3 regions of the Brevibacillus sp. NSP2.1 genome follow, and region 1 is predicted to be linked to each of the others. Evidence: riboswitches for the same ligand, from Rfam matches in the RefSeq annotation. Region 1 holds a riboswitch; each other region holds the start of a gene.
What was found. Region 1 has a riboswitch for cyclic di-GMP ahead of M655_RS22230 (GNAT family N-acetyltransferase). Riboswitches for the same ligand answer to the same signal wherever they lie in the genome.
Positions count from the first base shown of each region.

Region 2: linked by a shared signal. The riboswitch ahead of M655_RS01905 (methyl-accepting chemotaxis protein) and the one ahead of M655_RS22230 (GNAT family N-acetyltransferase) in region 1 are both predicted to bind cyclic di-GMP.
Region 3: linked by a shared signal. The riboswitch ahead of ggt (gamma-glutamyltransferase) and the one ahead of M655_RS22230 (GNAT family N-acetyltransferase) in region 1 are both predicted to bind cyclic di-GMP.

Region 1 is NZ_CP048274.1:4,578,096-4,582,938, reverse strand. It holds gene M655_RS22235 (methyl-accepting chemotaxis protein) at 1-1,451, opposite strand, end outside; gene M655_RS22230 (GNAT family N-acetyltransferase) at 1,453-2,001, opposite strand; cyclic di-GMP riboswitch class I at 2,163-2,246, opposite strand; gene M655_RS22225 (hypothetical protein) at 2,530-2,712, shown strand; gene M655_RS22220 (TrmB family transcriptional regulator) at 2,846-3,655, shown strand; gene M655_RS22215 (AzlC family ABC transporter permease) at 3,781-4,455, shown strand; gene M655_RS22210 (AzlD domain-containing protein) at 4,446-4,778, shown strand; gene M655_RS22205 (DNA alkylation repair protein) at 4,835-4,843, shown strand, end outside.
Region 2 is NZ_CP048274.1:378,230-383,072, forward strand. It holds gene M655_RS01895 (FAD-binding oxidoreductase) at 1-415, shown strand, start outside; gene M655_RS01900 (formate--tetrahydrofolate ligase) at 554-2,182, shown strand; cyclic di-GMP riboswitch class I at 2,397-2,496, shown strand; gene M655_RS01905 (methyl-accepting chemotaxis protein) at 2,570-4,543, shown strand; gene M655_RS01910 (transporter substrate-binding domain-containing protein) at 4,666-4,843, shown strand, end outside.
Region 3 is NZ_CP048274.1:449,556-454,398, reverse strand. It holds gene M655_RS02245 (APC family permease) at 1-38, opposite strand, end outside; gene M655_RS02240 (glutamine--tRNA ligase/YqeY domain fusion protein) at 186-1,853, opposite strand; gene M655_RS02235 (SET domain-containing protein) at 1,938-2,555, opposite strand; cyclic di-GMP riboswitch class I at 2,778-2,866, shown strand; gene ggt (gamma-glutamyltransferase) at 3,052-4,770, shown strand.

The DNA.
Region 1 (4,843 bases):
CCGCGAATTTGTTGCTCGATCTTTTCGAAGCCACCGGATACTTTGACGATTTCCTCTTTTTGCTCGGAGACGAGCACGAGGACTTCTTCGAGGCTTTCCTTGTTTTTGTCGGTGATGTCTGCGTTGACCTCGACTTTGGCGTTGACTTCCTGAATCATGCTGTGGACGTGGACGATGAACTCTTGCAGATTTTTCGTTTTCTCGGCGAAGTTGTGCATGTAGTTGTCCACGTTCGTAAACATTTCCTGAACCTCCATGATCCCTTCGCTGTTTTTCTCAAACGACAGTTGGGACTCGGAGATCATGTCGGAGACGAGCTTCATTTTTTCGCGAATCGTCATCAACAAGGTAGAGATTGATTCGGAGGACAGCTTGGAAGATTCGGCCAGCTTGCGCACCTCGTCCGCTACGACGGCAAAGCCGCGACCATGCTCGCCTGCACGGGAAGCCTCGATGGTCGCATTGAGCGCCAGCAGGTTGGTCTGTGCCGAAATTTCCGAAATCGTTTGGATGATTTTTTCAATGGATTCCGTTTCTTTGTTCAGCTCTTGGATCAGCTTGTTCGTGCCTTGAATGTCCTTGATAAAGCGCTCGAAGTCGTTGCCGATGTTGCTGATGCGCTTGCCGCTTTCATTGGTCGCTTCTTTGGTCGATTCTACGTATTCGTGCATTTCGGTCACGGAGCGGGTCATGTCCTCTACCTGGAGGTTGGTCGTGCCCATCTCGCGGCGCAACTCGTTGGTGTTGTCGGTCTGGATCGAGAAGGAGCGCATGATCTCCTGAAGGGCAGCCACTGTCTCCACCGCGCGGACGTTGACGCCATCTGTAACCTTGTTCAAATTCTCCTGATATTCCTGGACGGAGTTGAGCGATTCGTTGATCTGGTCCAAAATGCGCTGCAGCGACTCTTTGGAGGCGATCGCTTGCTGCTTTTGCTCCTCGCTTTCCCGCTGCAGCTTGTTGTTGAAAACTGCGTGCATCATGCTTGTCGCCGATACGAAGCAGAAGGCCAGCAAGTAGTACATCAAATGAACAGGATCGGACGTGTAGAAAATCGCTTCGCCGTTCGTCAGGAAATAGTAGGTGACGATCCCCATGGCTGCGATGATGGTCAAGATGTTAATCAGTTTGTCCTGATAAATGCCCATGACCGCGACGAAGAACATGATCGTCATGATGTTGACCAGCCAAGGATCGAGTCCCACGATGACGAACATGAAAATGCCGATGACAGCGAAGTTGAAAAACTTCATGAAGGGAGCCATCTTGTCCCGCCAGGCTGGCCGGTTGGAAAGGTAGGCAAAAGGTGCGAGCACCCCGTACAAAATCCCCAGCACGGTTAAAACGAAGGAGAACGGAACCCCCATGATGAGGTTCACGATCTGGACGATGGTAATGATGCTCGCAAAAACAATGACCACCCAGTTATTTCTTCTTTGTAAGAGTTCCATGTCAGCTAACCTCAACTTTTATTTGTTTGCAAAGCTCTTGATACCAGGCAAATTCGGGCTTGTCCTTGTTCAAATAGGCTTCTTGCAGGTGGAAGACGGTCGGAATGGCATTCGCCCCTTTGTAGAAGACCATCTCTTTCACTTGCGTCGCTCTGACGTTGTATTTACGGTTAATCAACTGAAAAAAAGCCGGATCTGCCAAACCGACTGCATGCGTATATCCGTGTTTTTCTGCATAATCGATCATGAGGGCAACTCCCCATCGTCCCAGCTTTCCGCGGAACTTGGGCAAGACAGCGAAACTGTCCACTTCGACAACTTTCATATCGCTCGTCAAAACATCCTGAAACAAATTTTGCAGATAAGCAGAAGATTTTTCATGTGGTGTAAATTCAAAAGTCCCGCCTGGTTCGTCCTCATCCGACAACAAAAGATAGACGTCGGAACCATCTTTGGCGTATTCCATCTCGAAGCCCATTGAGGTCCAGACACTTTCCTTGATTTGATGGAAAAGTGCCAAAGATTGTGCTGAATCAACCAGTTTGTACATAATACTCCACTCCATTTTTCTCTCTCTTTGTTTTTTCATGTACAAGTCTAGTGTTGATCGATAAAATGGCGCCTCCTTTCTTCCATGTGAGCATAAAAAAGGCCATTCCCCATGCGGAAACAGCCCAAAGTCACCATCATCTTCCTGCTATGCTCATGATGTATGGCAACCCGGCTGTCATGGTCAAAGACTTTAGACCCGTGGTTTTGCGTCGCCACCTTTCGATGACTTTGCCTTTGTCATTCATTTGCGAAAAATGTATAGAAGTGTCGAATTATGCAAAATATAATCCAAGAGAAACAATCTTGTCAAGTTTTGGTAGGGTAAAGTAACCGATTGTTCATAAATAGTCGGCTCCAAATTGGTAGTTTGGACAGAGAAAGATGCGAGGAAAAACAGAGAAAAGATAGGAACATAGTCAGGTTGTGCCGGGACTTTTGCCAATGGCCGACTCAGCTACTTGCGCCTGATGCGTAACAAAAATTTACCATCCGTCCGATAACTAGAAAGAACAGGAGGGATGCGAAAATGAGTCAGGCCAAAACGATTGAGTTTCACTTTTCCGGTGGCGAGCTGGTTAAGATCGAGACAACCGAGCCGGAAGAAATCATCCAAATGGTCGCCAACCAAAAGGATGGGTGGCTGCAATACGATGACATCGTGATTAATGTAAGAAACGTTTCTTACATTAAAGTGCGCGATCTCGCTTAGGCTGCTTGCTTGCCAAAAAGGCCCTCGTTCACGGAGGGTTTTTTTTATTTTCGCTTGTGCCGGGAAAAGCACATTGACAAAGGAACGAACCTGAACCTATAGTGAGTATAAAACTAACTACTAAGAGGTCGGGATGGAAGACATATACAAGGAATTGCAAAAGCTCGGATTTTCCCAGTACGAGTGCAAGGCTTACATCAGTCTGCTCAAGCACTCTCCGATCACCGGATACGAAATCAGCAAACGCTCTGGCGTGCCGCGCTCCATGATTTACGAAGTCGTGGGCAAGCTCGTTGACAAAGGGGCTGTTTACACCGTGCCTTCCGAGCCTGTCACGTATGCGCCGCTGCCAGCAAGAGAGCTGGTCCGCAGGCTGCGCGGGCAGTTCGAAGCGTCCTTCGACTATTTGGAAAAAAACTTGTCGGCCTTAGAGTCCGAGCAAGAGATCGACGTCATTCGGCGAATTAGCGGTGACGAGCTGGTGCTCATGGAAATGAGGCAAATGATCGAGCAGGCTGGCGAGGAAGTGTGGCTGTCGATCTGGGAGCCTCAGGTGCCTTTTATCCAGGAGGCGGTGGACAGACGAACCGAAGAAGGGATTTCCGTCTTTACCGTTTTGTTTGGACAGCAAGAGACGCGCGTAGGGACGACGTATCACCATGACTATATGGCGCCTGATGTGGCCGAGGAACGGATGGGCGGGCATCTTACAATCGTCGCGCGTGATCTGGAGGAAGTGCTGATCGCCAACTTCACGCCAAATACGGCTGCCTGGGCGGTCAAGACGAAGGATCCGGCGCTCGTTCTGGTCGCTGTCGAGTACATTCGCCACGATATTATGTTTGCGGAAGTGACAAAGGTGCTCGGCCCGGATAAGGTCGAAGCGCTCTGGCGCAGCAAGCCGGACTTGTACCAGGTGGTCACCGGGAAGAGATTCAAGTAAGCGGAGCGAAGCAGGAGGCAAGCGCGCAAGCCGGAGTGAAATAAAGAGAGAGTGAGGGAGAAGCAGTGGGGCGAGAACAACTGCAAGTAGAAGCATTGTCGAACGCGGGTGAGCAGGGAAGCTTCATGCAGGGGGTCAAGGATTGCATTCCAACCTTGCTCGGGTATTTGAGCATCGGGTTTGCGGCAGGTGTGCTGGAAAAGACCGCTGGGCTGAGCATCATGGAAATTGCCTTGATGAGCATTTTGCTGTACGCAGGCTCGGCGCAGTTTATTGCTGCGGGCATGATTGCCGCAGGAAGCTCGGCGATGGGAATTATCATTACGATTTTGTTTGTGAATTTGCGGCATATTTTGCTAAGCGCGGCTCTGTCGCCCTACTTCCGCCATCTGACGGCGTTTCGGAACATGCTCGTCGGTTCGCTTCTGACAGACGAGACGTTCGGGGTTGCGATCAACGAGGCGGCGAAGCGCAAGCAGATCGACGAAAAATGGATGCACGGTTTGAATGTGACGGCTTACCTGAACTGGATTGCGGCCAATTTGGCGGGAGCCTATTTCGGACAGTGGATCGCCAATCCCGAGCAGTTGGGCCTTGATTTCGCTCTGCCGGCGATGTTTATCGGCTTGCTGGTGCTGGCGATGATGAGCCGCAAGCAAATCCGGCTCGATATCGTCGTCGCCATCAGCGCAGTCGTCATTGCTGTAGGCGTGTCTGTCTTGTATCCGGGCAACCTTGGCGTCATCGTAGCTACGCTGTGCGCATCGACAATCGGGATGGTGATCGAAAGATGGAAGTGAGATGGGATATCTTCCTCATTATTGTAGGCAGTGCGCTGGTCACGTTTTTGCCGCGGGTGCTGCCCTTGATGGTGCTGTCGCGCATGGAGCTTCCCGCGTGGGGCGTCCGCTGGCTGCATTACGTGCCGATCGCGGTCATGGCTGCACTGGTCGGGCAGGAGCTGTTTTTGCAGGAGGGAAAGTTGTCGCTACTAGCCAATGTCGAGCTATTGGCGGCGATTCCGACGTTTCTGGTTGCGATCGTGACCCGCAGCCTGCTGGGCACGGTTGTCGTCGGGATGGTTTCGATCATGATCTTGCGCTACCTTTTCCCGCTCTTGTAGCAGGGAGAAAGCAGCCGGGAAATGGGTAAACTAGGAAAAAAGGGAGGCGGACGCGAATGACCGTG
Region 2 (4,843 bases), 1.4 Mb from region 1:
CAATCTGGCCTACGCCTTCGTGCATAAGTCGCCAGGGAAAAAGATGATGGTGACAGACGTATGCGTGCCGTTTTCCGAACTGGCCGGAGCAGTGGTCGACGCCCGACAGGCTATTGACCGCTCGGGTCTGGACGGAGCCGTACTAGGGCATGTGGGCGACGGAAACTACCACGCGATTGTGATGATAGACGTCCATGATCCCGAGGAAATGGCGCGCGCCGAGGCGCTGAATGCGCATCTGGTAGAGTACGCGCTCGGCAGAGGCGGGACGTGCACCGGAGAGCACGGCGTCGGAGTCGGCAAGGTCAAATACCAGCGCAAGGAGCACGGAGCGGCGCTGGACGTGATGCGGTCGATGAAGCAAGTCCTCGATCCGAACGGCATTTTGAACCCGGGAAAAATATTCGACAAATAATGACAGCCTGCATTCTGAATGCGCAACAGAATGCAGGTTTTCTTTTTGCGAAAAGTGGAGCGCCGGAAAGGAGAACAAACTGCAATGTGGAATGTAGAAGATTGGTAAATAAACATTTCGCAAGGCAGGGAGGCAGGTATGAAGTCGATTGTTGAGATTGCCAAGGCAGCAGGTATCGATGAACAGGATCTGGAGCTTTACGGAAAGTATAAGGCAAAAATCTCTGATGAGCTGTGGGATAAAATAAAAGACCGACCTGATGGCAAGCTGATTCTCGTTACCGCGATGAATCCCAATCCGGCAGGAGCAGGCAAGACGCTGACCACGATTGGTTTGTCGCAGTCGCTCAATCTGCTTGGAAAAAGGACGATTGCAGCGCTCCGTGAGCCATCCCTTGGCCCGTGCATGGGGATAAAAGGAGGGGCTACCGGAAGCGGCAAGGCGCAAATCCTCCCTGCGGATGAAATCAATCTGCATTTTACTGGCGACATTCACGCCATTACCGCCGCGCACAATTTGCTTGCGGCGATGATCGACAACCATATTTTCCACGGCAATCCGCGGGGCATCAATCCGAAAAAAATCGTCTGGAAACGGGCGATGGACATGAACGACCGCGCGCTTAGAAATATCGTGGTCGGGCTGGGAGACGGCAACGGCATGACGCGCGAAGACGGCTTCATGATTACGACCGCATCGGAAATCATGGCGATTTTGTGCCTGAGCGAGAACCTCGCCGACTTGCGCGAGCGGCTGAACCACATCATCATCGGCTACGATTTTGAAGACAAGCCAGTCCGGGCGGAAGAAATCAATGCGGTCGAGGCGATGTGCGTACTGCTCAAGGAAGCGATCAAGCCAAACCTCGTGCAAACGATCGAGGGCACGCCAGTCATCGTCCACGGCGGTCCGTTTGCGAATATCGCGCACGGATGCAGCAGCGTGATCGGCACGAAGACAGCCTTGAAGCTGGCCGACTACGTCGTAACGGAAGCGGGCTTCGGCGCTGACCTGGGCGCGGAGAAGTTTTTTGACATCAAGTGCAGAAAAGCCGGGCTGACGCCATCGGCAGCAGTCGTGGTCATTACCGTGCGTTCCTTGAAGTACAACGCCGGAATCAAAGTGCCGGATTTGGCCGAAGAAAACCTCGCCGCATTGGAAAAAGGCTTCGCCAACGTGCGTCGCCATCTGGAAAACTTGCAGAAGTTCGGCGTGCCGGCGGTTGTAGCGATCAACCATTTTGCCACCGATACACAAGCGGAGATCGACGCAGTCATGGCGCTGTGCCAGGAGGCAGGTGCCGAGGCGGCGCTGTCCAAGGCGTGGGCAGAAGGCGGAGAAGGCGCAATCGAACTGGCGGAAAAAGTGACGCGCGCGGCAGAGCGCCCTGGGCAATTCCGCTTTTTGTACGAAGAAGACCTCGGCGTGAAGGAAAAGATTGAGACGGTGGTCAAAGAAATTTACCGCGGCTCCGGGGTAGTCTTTTCGCCGCTGGCGACAAAAACGATCCAGAAGGTAGAGGAAATGGGGCTGTCCCATCTGCCTGTGTGCATGGCGAAGACGCCGTACTCCTTTACAGATCGGGCCGATCAGCTTGGCGCCCCTGTCGGTTTTACCATTCAGGTGAGCGAAGTGCGGATTTCGGCAGGAGCAGGCTTCATCGTCGCCTTGACCGGAAGCCTGGTGACGATGCCGGGACTCCCGAAGAAACCTGCGGCCGAATCGCTGTATGTGGATGAGCACGGCCACGTGGAAGGGCTGAGCTAAACGAAGAAGTCAAAAGTGGACGACAGGCTGACACCAACAACAAGGTGTCAGCCTTTTTGCGATTTTTTCGCAATTATTTCGCAGAAAGTAGTTTACTTGTCAAACAATTTGGGTAAAGATTTTGTGTGGAAAAAAATCCAAGCCATTATTTTAAAGTTAACCCACATTTTTCCGATGTTGTGCTATAGTATTTTTATACAGATAAAACGACAAAAAATGACAAAGGCAAACCTGTTGAAAGGCAGGGACGCAAAGCCACGGGTCTAAGGCAAGCAGAGCGCATCTTCTGCTGCTACGATAGCCGGGTTGCCATGCCGTACACGTAAGAAGGCTGTCCGGGTGGCAGTCTTTTTTGTTGCCAAAAAAAGATAGGAGGTACAGCGTGAGATGGAATCCAGTTTGAAGAAAAAGCTGATCGTCGTCATGTGCCTGCTCTTGATTGTCAGCTTGGGTACGGTCTGCGGTGCCAGCTACTACAGCTCGTCGCAGTTGCTGTCGTCCAGCCTGGACAAAGAAGCGGAACTTACGGCCAGCAATCTTTCCATCAGAATCGACAGCTTTTTCCAAGAAAAAATCGGAATTGTTGAAACGATCGGAGAGATGATTTCCGCCGACAACAATTTCGACCATGACTTGAAGCTGATTCAGGAGGCGCAGAAGAAAAACCCCGAGTTTGAGACGTTTTTCTTTTCCTATGACCTGAGCGGCAAAAAAGTCATCAACTTCAAGGGCGAGGAGACGAACCCGTCTGATCGTCCGCATTTTCAGGAGGCAGGACGAGGCGAGGGGAAAATCATCGTTTCCGAGCCGGTCGTGTCGCAGCGGACAGGCAACTACATCGTGACGATCATCGTTCCGCTGATGAAGGACAATCGCCAATACGGCTATGTCGGTTCGACCATTCCGATCAACGAGATTCAGAAGACGGTTTCCGAGGAGAAGTTCGGACATAGTGGCTATGCCTTTTTGGTGAGCAAAAAAGGAACGTATATTTGGCATCCGAACAGCGAAGTCATTTTGAAGCAGTCGGTGCTCGACAGCAATATTCCTGAGTTGAAAACCGCCTTTGAAGCAACGGCACAAGGCGGCCGCGGAGTCATTCAATACGAAGAGGGACAAGCGGCGCAATTCGCCTCCTACGCTTCGACCAGATTGAACTGGGGAGTGTTCATCACTGCTCCGGCCAAAGACCTGCACGCTCCGGTCAACGAACTGTCGATCAAGCTGCTGGCTATTTCCTTGGTCGTTCTGGCGGTGGGCATCGTCTTCGTGTACTGGCTGTCGGTTCGCTTGGTTCGACCGATCCAGCGTCTGAACCAGGCCGTCAATGTCGTCGCCCAGGGCAATCTCACAGAGACGGTCACGGTGGCCGGAAAAGATGAGATCGCAGTGCTTTCCCGCGACTTCAACCAGACCGTCTCGCACTTGAAAGGCTTGATCGAAGGCGTGTCGCAATCGTCGGAGCAGGTGCTGCGCTTTACGCATGAAGTGTCGGCAGGAATTGAACACGCGACCGAAAACGTAAACCGGATCGGGACGTCAATCAACCAGATTGCCAGCGGGGCCGAGGCACAGGCTACCAGCTCCAAGGACGTCGCCTTGTCCATGAATGACATGGCGGCGGGGATTGTGAAAATTGCAGAGACATCCGCGCATGTGTCCGAAGCGGCGCGCGAGGCATCGGATCAGGCCGAGCAAGGCGCAGCAGTCGTTGAGCAGGCCGTCCGGCAAATGGGCAGCATCGGAGAGGGCACGACCAGAGCGGCTGAAGCCATTGAGCGCTTGAACAGCCGATCCAAGGAGATCGAAGGGATTCTCGATACGATCAGCCAGTTAACCTCGCAAATCAACCTGCTTGCGCTCAACGCGTCGATTGAGGCAGCGCGGGCTGGCGAGCACGGCCGCGGCTTTGCCGTCGTGGCGGGAGAAGTGAAAAATCTGGCGCATCAATCCGAGGAGTCGGCTGCGAAAATCGCGGCGCTGATCGGGGAAATCCAGCAGGATACCCGCCACGCGGTAGAAGTGATGAACACCGGCAATCGCGAGGCGCAGGAAGGCATTTCGATGATCGAAGAGGTGCGGGATATTTTCGCGCATATTTTGGAATCGTCGCGCAATGTTGCCGCCCATATTTTGGAGGTGTCGGCGGCATCGGAGGAAATGTCTGCAGGCTCTGAGCAGGTGAGCGCCTCGGTCGACGAAATGTACAACTTTGCCAAGCTTGCCTCGGAAGACGCGCAGAAGGTCGTGGAGGCCACGGCCGAACAGTTGCAAGCCATTCAGGACATTGCCCGTTCGGTCGAGCAGTTGAACACGGTCACGGAGGAGTTGCAGCAGGGCGTAGGCAAGTTCACCTTGTAAGACCTTGTAAGGCTAAAGCCCGTCCCTGGTTAAAGGGGGGATGCCATGTAAGGGATGAGACAGCTCGAAACAGCAGATGGGCATGAGACAGACTGATCGACAATCGGGAGGAGAAGAAACTAATGAAAAAGTGGACAAAAAGAATGATGGCGAGCGCGCTCGCTGCAACGATGCTGATGACTGGAACCGGAGCGTTTGCTGCTACTACAGGCGCGCAAACCGGGCAGACCGCAGCAGTGGAAGCGGTCAAAAAACAGGAAAACAAACAGTTTGAGTCCCGCCTCGACGAGATTATCGCAC
Region 3 (4,843 bases), 1.5 Mb from region 1:
AGCTTCAAGCTGCGTGTAAGCTCTGCTCCCCCATTCACTGCCTGTCCTCCTTCTCTGGTGCACCACGAATAATTATACACGCGAATGAGAAAAGTTCCACGCCTTGCCTGATGAAAAAACGCTGTTGCACACGGTTTTCCCATGCCGCAACAGCGTTTTTGTGTTTGTCACAGCCTGCGCCTGTACTACGCTTTTGGCAGTTCGAACGAGCTTTTCAGCGAAACGATCCGGTTAAAGACCAGCTTGTCCGGCGTCGTATGCTTCGGATCGACGTTGAAGTATCCGTGGCGGAAAAACTGGTATTTGTCCTGCGCCTTCGTGTCTTTCATGTTCGGCTCGACGAATCCGTTCAACACTTCCAGCGAGTTCGGGTTGATGTTGTCCAGGAAGCTTCCTTCCGTGTCCTCATCGTCGAGAATCAGCGGCTCGTACAAACGGAACTCGGCAGGTACTGCCTGGCTCGCATCTACCCAGTGGATGGTCCCTTTTACCTTGCGTCCTGTAAACCCGCTTCCGCTCTTCGTCTCCGGGTCGTAGGTGCAGTGCAGCTCGATGACATTGCCATCCGCGTCCTTCACCACGTCGTTGCATTTGATGAAGTAGGCGTGCTTGAGACGGACTTCATTTCCCGGGAACAGGCGGAAATACTTGCTTGGCGGGTTTTCCATGAAGTCGTCCTGCTCGATGTAGATTTCGCGGGAGAACGGAATTTGACGATTGCCCATCTCCGGATTTTCCGGGTTGATTTCCGCTTCGAGCATCTCGACCTGGCCTTCCGGATAGTTCGTGATGACGACTTTCAGCGGATTCAAAACAGCCATCGTGCGCGGTGCTTTCAGCTTCAAGTCCTCGCGGATGAAATGCTCCAGCATTTTCGCGTCGACTGTACTATTGCTGCGCGCTACCCCGACTTCACGGGCAAACGTGCGAATCGCTTCCGGCGTAAAGCCGCGACGGCGGAAGCCTGCAATGGTCGGCATGCGCGGATCGTCCCAGCCATCGACGACGTTTTCGTCTACGAGCTGTTTCAGCTTGCGCTTGCTCATGACCGTGTTGGTCAGGTTCAGGCGGGCAAACTCGTACTGGCGCGGAACGTGCTCCATCTCGCACTCGCTGATGACCCAGTCGTACAGCGGACGATGGTCTTCAAATTCGAGCGAGCAGAGCGAGTGGGTCACGCCTTCAATCGCATCCTCCAGCGGGTGCGCGTAGTCGTACATCGGGTAAATGCACCATTTGTCTCCCGTGTTGTGGTGGGTCGTATGGGAAATGCGGTACAAAACCGGATCGCGCATGTTGATGTTCGGGGAGGACATGTCGATTTTGGCACGCAGCACTTTTTCCCCGTCCTTGAACTCTCCGTTGCGCATGCGCTCGAACAGGTCGAGGTTTTCCTCCACAGAACGGTTGCGGTACGGACTGTCTACGCCCGGCTCCGTCAACGTTCCGCGCAGCTTGCGCATCTCTTCGGCAGACAGATCGTCCACGTAGGCTTTGCCTTTTTGAATCAACAGCACCGCACGCTTGTACATCTCTTCAAAGTAATCCGATGCAAAAAACAGCCCGTCCCATTCAAAGCCAAGCCATTTGACGTCTGTTTTGATCGCTTCCACGTACTCAGTGTCTTCTTTCACCGGATTGGTATCGTCAAAACGGAGGTGAGCCTTGCCATTAAATTCGCTTGCCAGTTCAAAATTCAGGCAGATGGCTTTTGCATGTCCAATATGAAGATACCCGTTCGGCTCCGGCGGAAAGCGGGTAATGACTTCCTTGACCTTGCCTGCTTGCAGGTCGTCAATCACGATATTGCGGATAAAATTGGATGACGCTACCTTGTTTTCCAATGAAATCAACCTTTCACTTCACCTTTACATTCCATAATACTGATTCTCTTCCCAGAGTTCAACAAAATCGGGCCGTTGTCCGGCCCGCTGCGTCTACCACTCCTGCTCTTTTGGCCATCGCGATTGCGGCTGGCAGTACAGCGAAATGATCGAGTCGAGCGACCGCTGCTGTTCGGTAATGCCGCGAATGGTTTGCAAATGCTTAGGTCTTACGAGGTGGAGCAGCGGCTGTTCAACCTGATTGAACCGCTCGAAGGCGGCGGCTGCGATCTCATCCCATTGGCGATAGTAGCGCAGCAAGTCGTCAGGCATCACCCTTGAACGGCTCGTGCCCGGCTCCGGCAAACAGTCAAACGGTTCATCCAGGTTCAGCGTTCCGTAATCATCGGTCAGTTCCTCGCCCGGCAAAATGTCCCGCGCCGCCAGTTCCAGATCGTACATCGTCGCCACACAGGTCGCATGGAAGCTGTGGTTGACAAACCGGGCCTTATCCCAGCACAAGATGTATTTGCCGAACTGATTTTTGAACGAATATTTTTGCACGTCCTGTTTTCTTAATGGATCCAGTTTTTCCACAAATGCCGGGTCTAATACCTGATCGAGATCATCCTGGACCCAGACAATCGTGCCTTTGGGAATGAGCTTTGTCGCAAACACACCGTACCCGATCTCGTCGTTGATATAGCGAAGCTCTGTATCGGGATGCATCATGGTCGTTGTTTCACTCCTTGGCAAATGTGCCTTTTTATCATCATAAGCAGTTCGGCCAACAGAGGTGTGTGAATGTCGGTGAAAAACGCGTATTTCCCTGATGCTTCCTTTTTTCTAGATAAAAAGAAATTTCCTTATTTACCCCAATCGACAAATCGTCTATATTATTGACAAACAGGTTTAGGAAATTTTACCTGCAACATTTGCATTAATTTTTCATTGATATCGAAACGGCAAACCCGGGGAAATCCGGCGACGCAAAGCTAGAGGGGCTACCTCCGCACGAGCGGGCATGCCAGCCAGCTACCGAAATATTGATGTAGGACAAGACCAATGATCCTATATCATTGGTCTTTTTTTGCGCACTCATTGTCTGTTTTTGTCCATTTTTGTAGGTATGAGGAATTTTCTGTCTGTCCCGGTCAAGGAGGTGAGGCTGCGAAAAGCTGTCGGATTGTTGGAACCTTTTCACCAAAATACAAGGAGGCTTCATGAGATGTCACTTTGGAAAAAACTTTCTGCCGTCGCATTGACCGCCGCTATCGGCCTGACAACATTCGCTCCGGTCCAAGCTGCCAATCGTCCAACATCAATGTCGCCAAATGCCATGGTCACAACACCTCACTATCTGGCTACAGCCGCAGCCCTGAAAACGTTGGAAGACGGCGGAAACGCAGTAGACGCCGCGATTACCGCCGCCTCTACCCTCGCCGTCGTCTATCCGCACTACACGACCATTGGCGGGGATAACTTCTGGCTCATTTACAACGCCAAAACAAAAGAGCTGAAAGCATTGAACGGCAGCGGACGAGCTGGCGAAAAGGCAACCATCGAATACTACAAAAGCAAAGGCTACGACAAAATTCCTTCCCGCGGCTATGAGTCTGCCAACACGGTTCCCGGCGTTGTTTCCGGCTGGTGGGAAGCCTACAACTACGCGCACAAAAGCATGGGCAACAGCAAGCTGCCTTGGCACAAGCTGCTGGAGCCTGCGATCGGGTACGCCGAAAACGGCTATCCCGTCTCGCCCAACCAGGTTTACTGGACCAAGTACGCAACAGACCCGACTGACAACGAGCTGAAAAATCTCCAGCGCTTCGAGGGCTTCCGCAAAACGTTCCTGAAGCCGAACGGAGAGCCGTATGCCGCAGGCGAAATTCTCAAGCAAAAGGACCTTGCCAAAACGTTGCGAATCATTGCCCAAAAAGGCGCCGACGGATTTTACAAAGGCGAAGTCGCGCAAAAAATCGTCGCCGACCTGCAAAAAAACGGCGGGCTGCTCACGCTGAAAGACTTCGAGAAGCATACCTCCACCTGGGCGGAGCCGATTACGGTAGACTATCGCGGCTACAAGGCGTACAACGTGCCGCCCAACTCCCAGGGCATGGCCTCGCTCTCGATTTTGAACGTGCTGAACAACTTTGACCTCAAGAGCATGGGCGAAGGTACGCCGGATTACTACCACACGATCGTCGAAGCGACCAAACAAGCTTTTGCCGACCGTGACAAATGGCTGACTGACCCGGCATTCGTGGATATTCCTGTGGACGAGCTGTTGTCCAAGCAGCACGGAAAAGAACTGGCAGCGCGCATTGACATGAAGCAAGCGGCAAAAGCGGTCGAGCCGCTCGATCCAAAAGGCGATACTACGTGGTTTGGCGTCGTGGACAAGGACGGCAATGCCGTGTCGATCATCCAGAGCCACTACTTTGACTGGGGCTCCGGCATCGTCGCGAAAGACACGGGCGTCCTGTTGCAAAACCGCGGCAGCTACTTCTCTCTGGACCCGAAACACATCAATCACCTGGAACCGGGCAAACGCACCTTCCACACGATCAACCCGGCGATGCTCTTTAAAGGAGACAAGCCTTACCTGCTCTACGGAACACAAGGCGGCGAAGGCCAGCCGCAAACGCAGGCGGCGCTCGTCACGCGCATCGTCGACTTCGGCTTCAGCGTGCAGGACGCGATTGAAGCGCCAAGATGGCTGCACGGCCGCAACTGGGGCTCTGCCTCCAACAACCTGAAAGTCGAAAGCCGGATTCCGCAGGACGTTCTGGACGAGCTGGTGAAGCGCGGCCATCCGGTCGAAAAGCTGGAAGCAGCCTACACCGATGCGATGGGCCAGTCCGGCGCGATCTTGATTGATCCGCAAACGAATGTGAAGTTTGGCGGCGCTGACCCTCGCGGGGAAGGCGCGGCAATGGGATATTAATCGCTCGTCAGGCTGCTGAGTCTTCTCGGCAGTCTGACTGTGCATTTCTTTCGGGCAGGCAGCGTTCTACGCA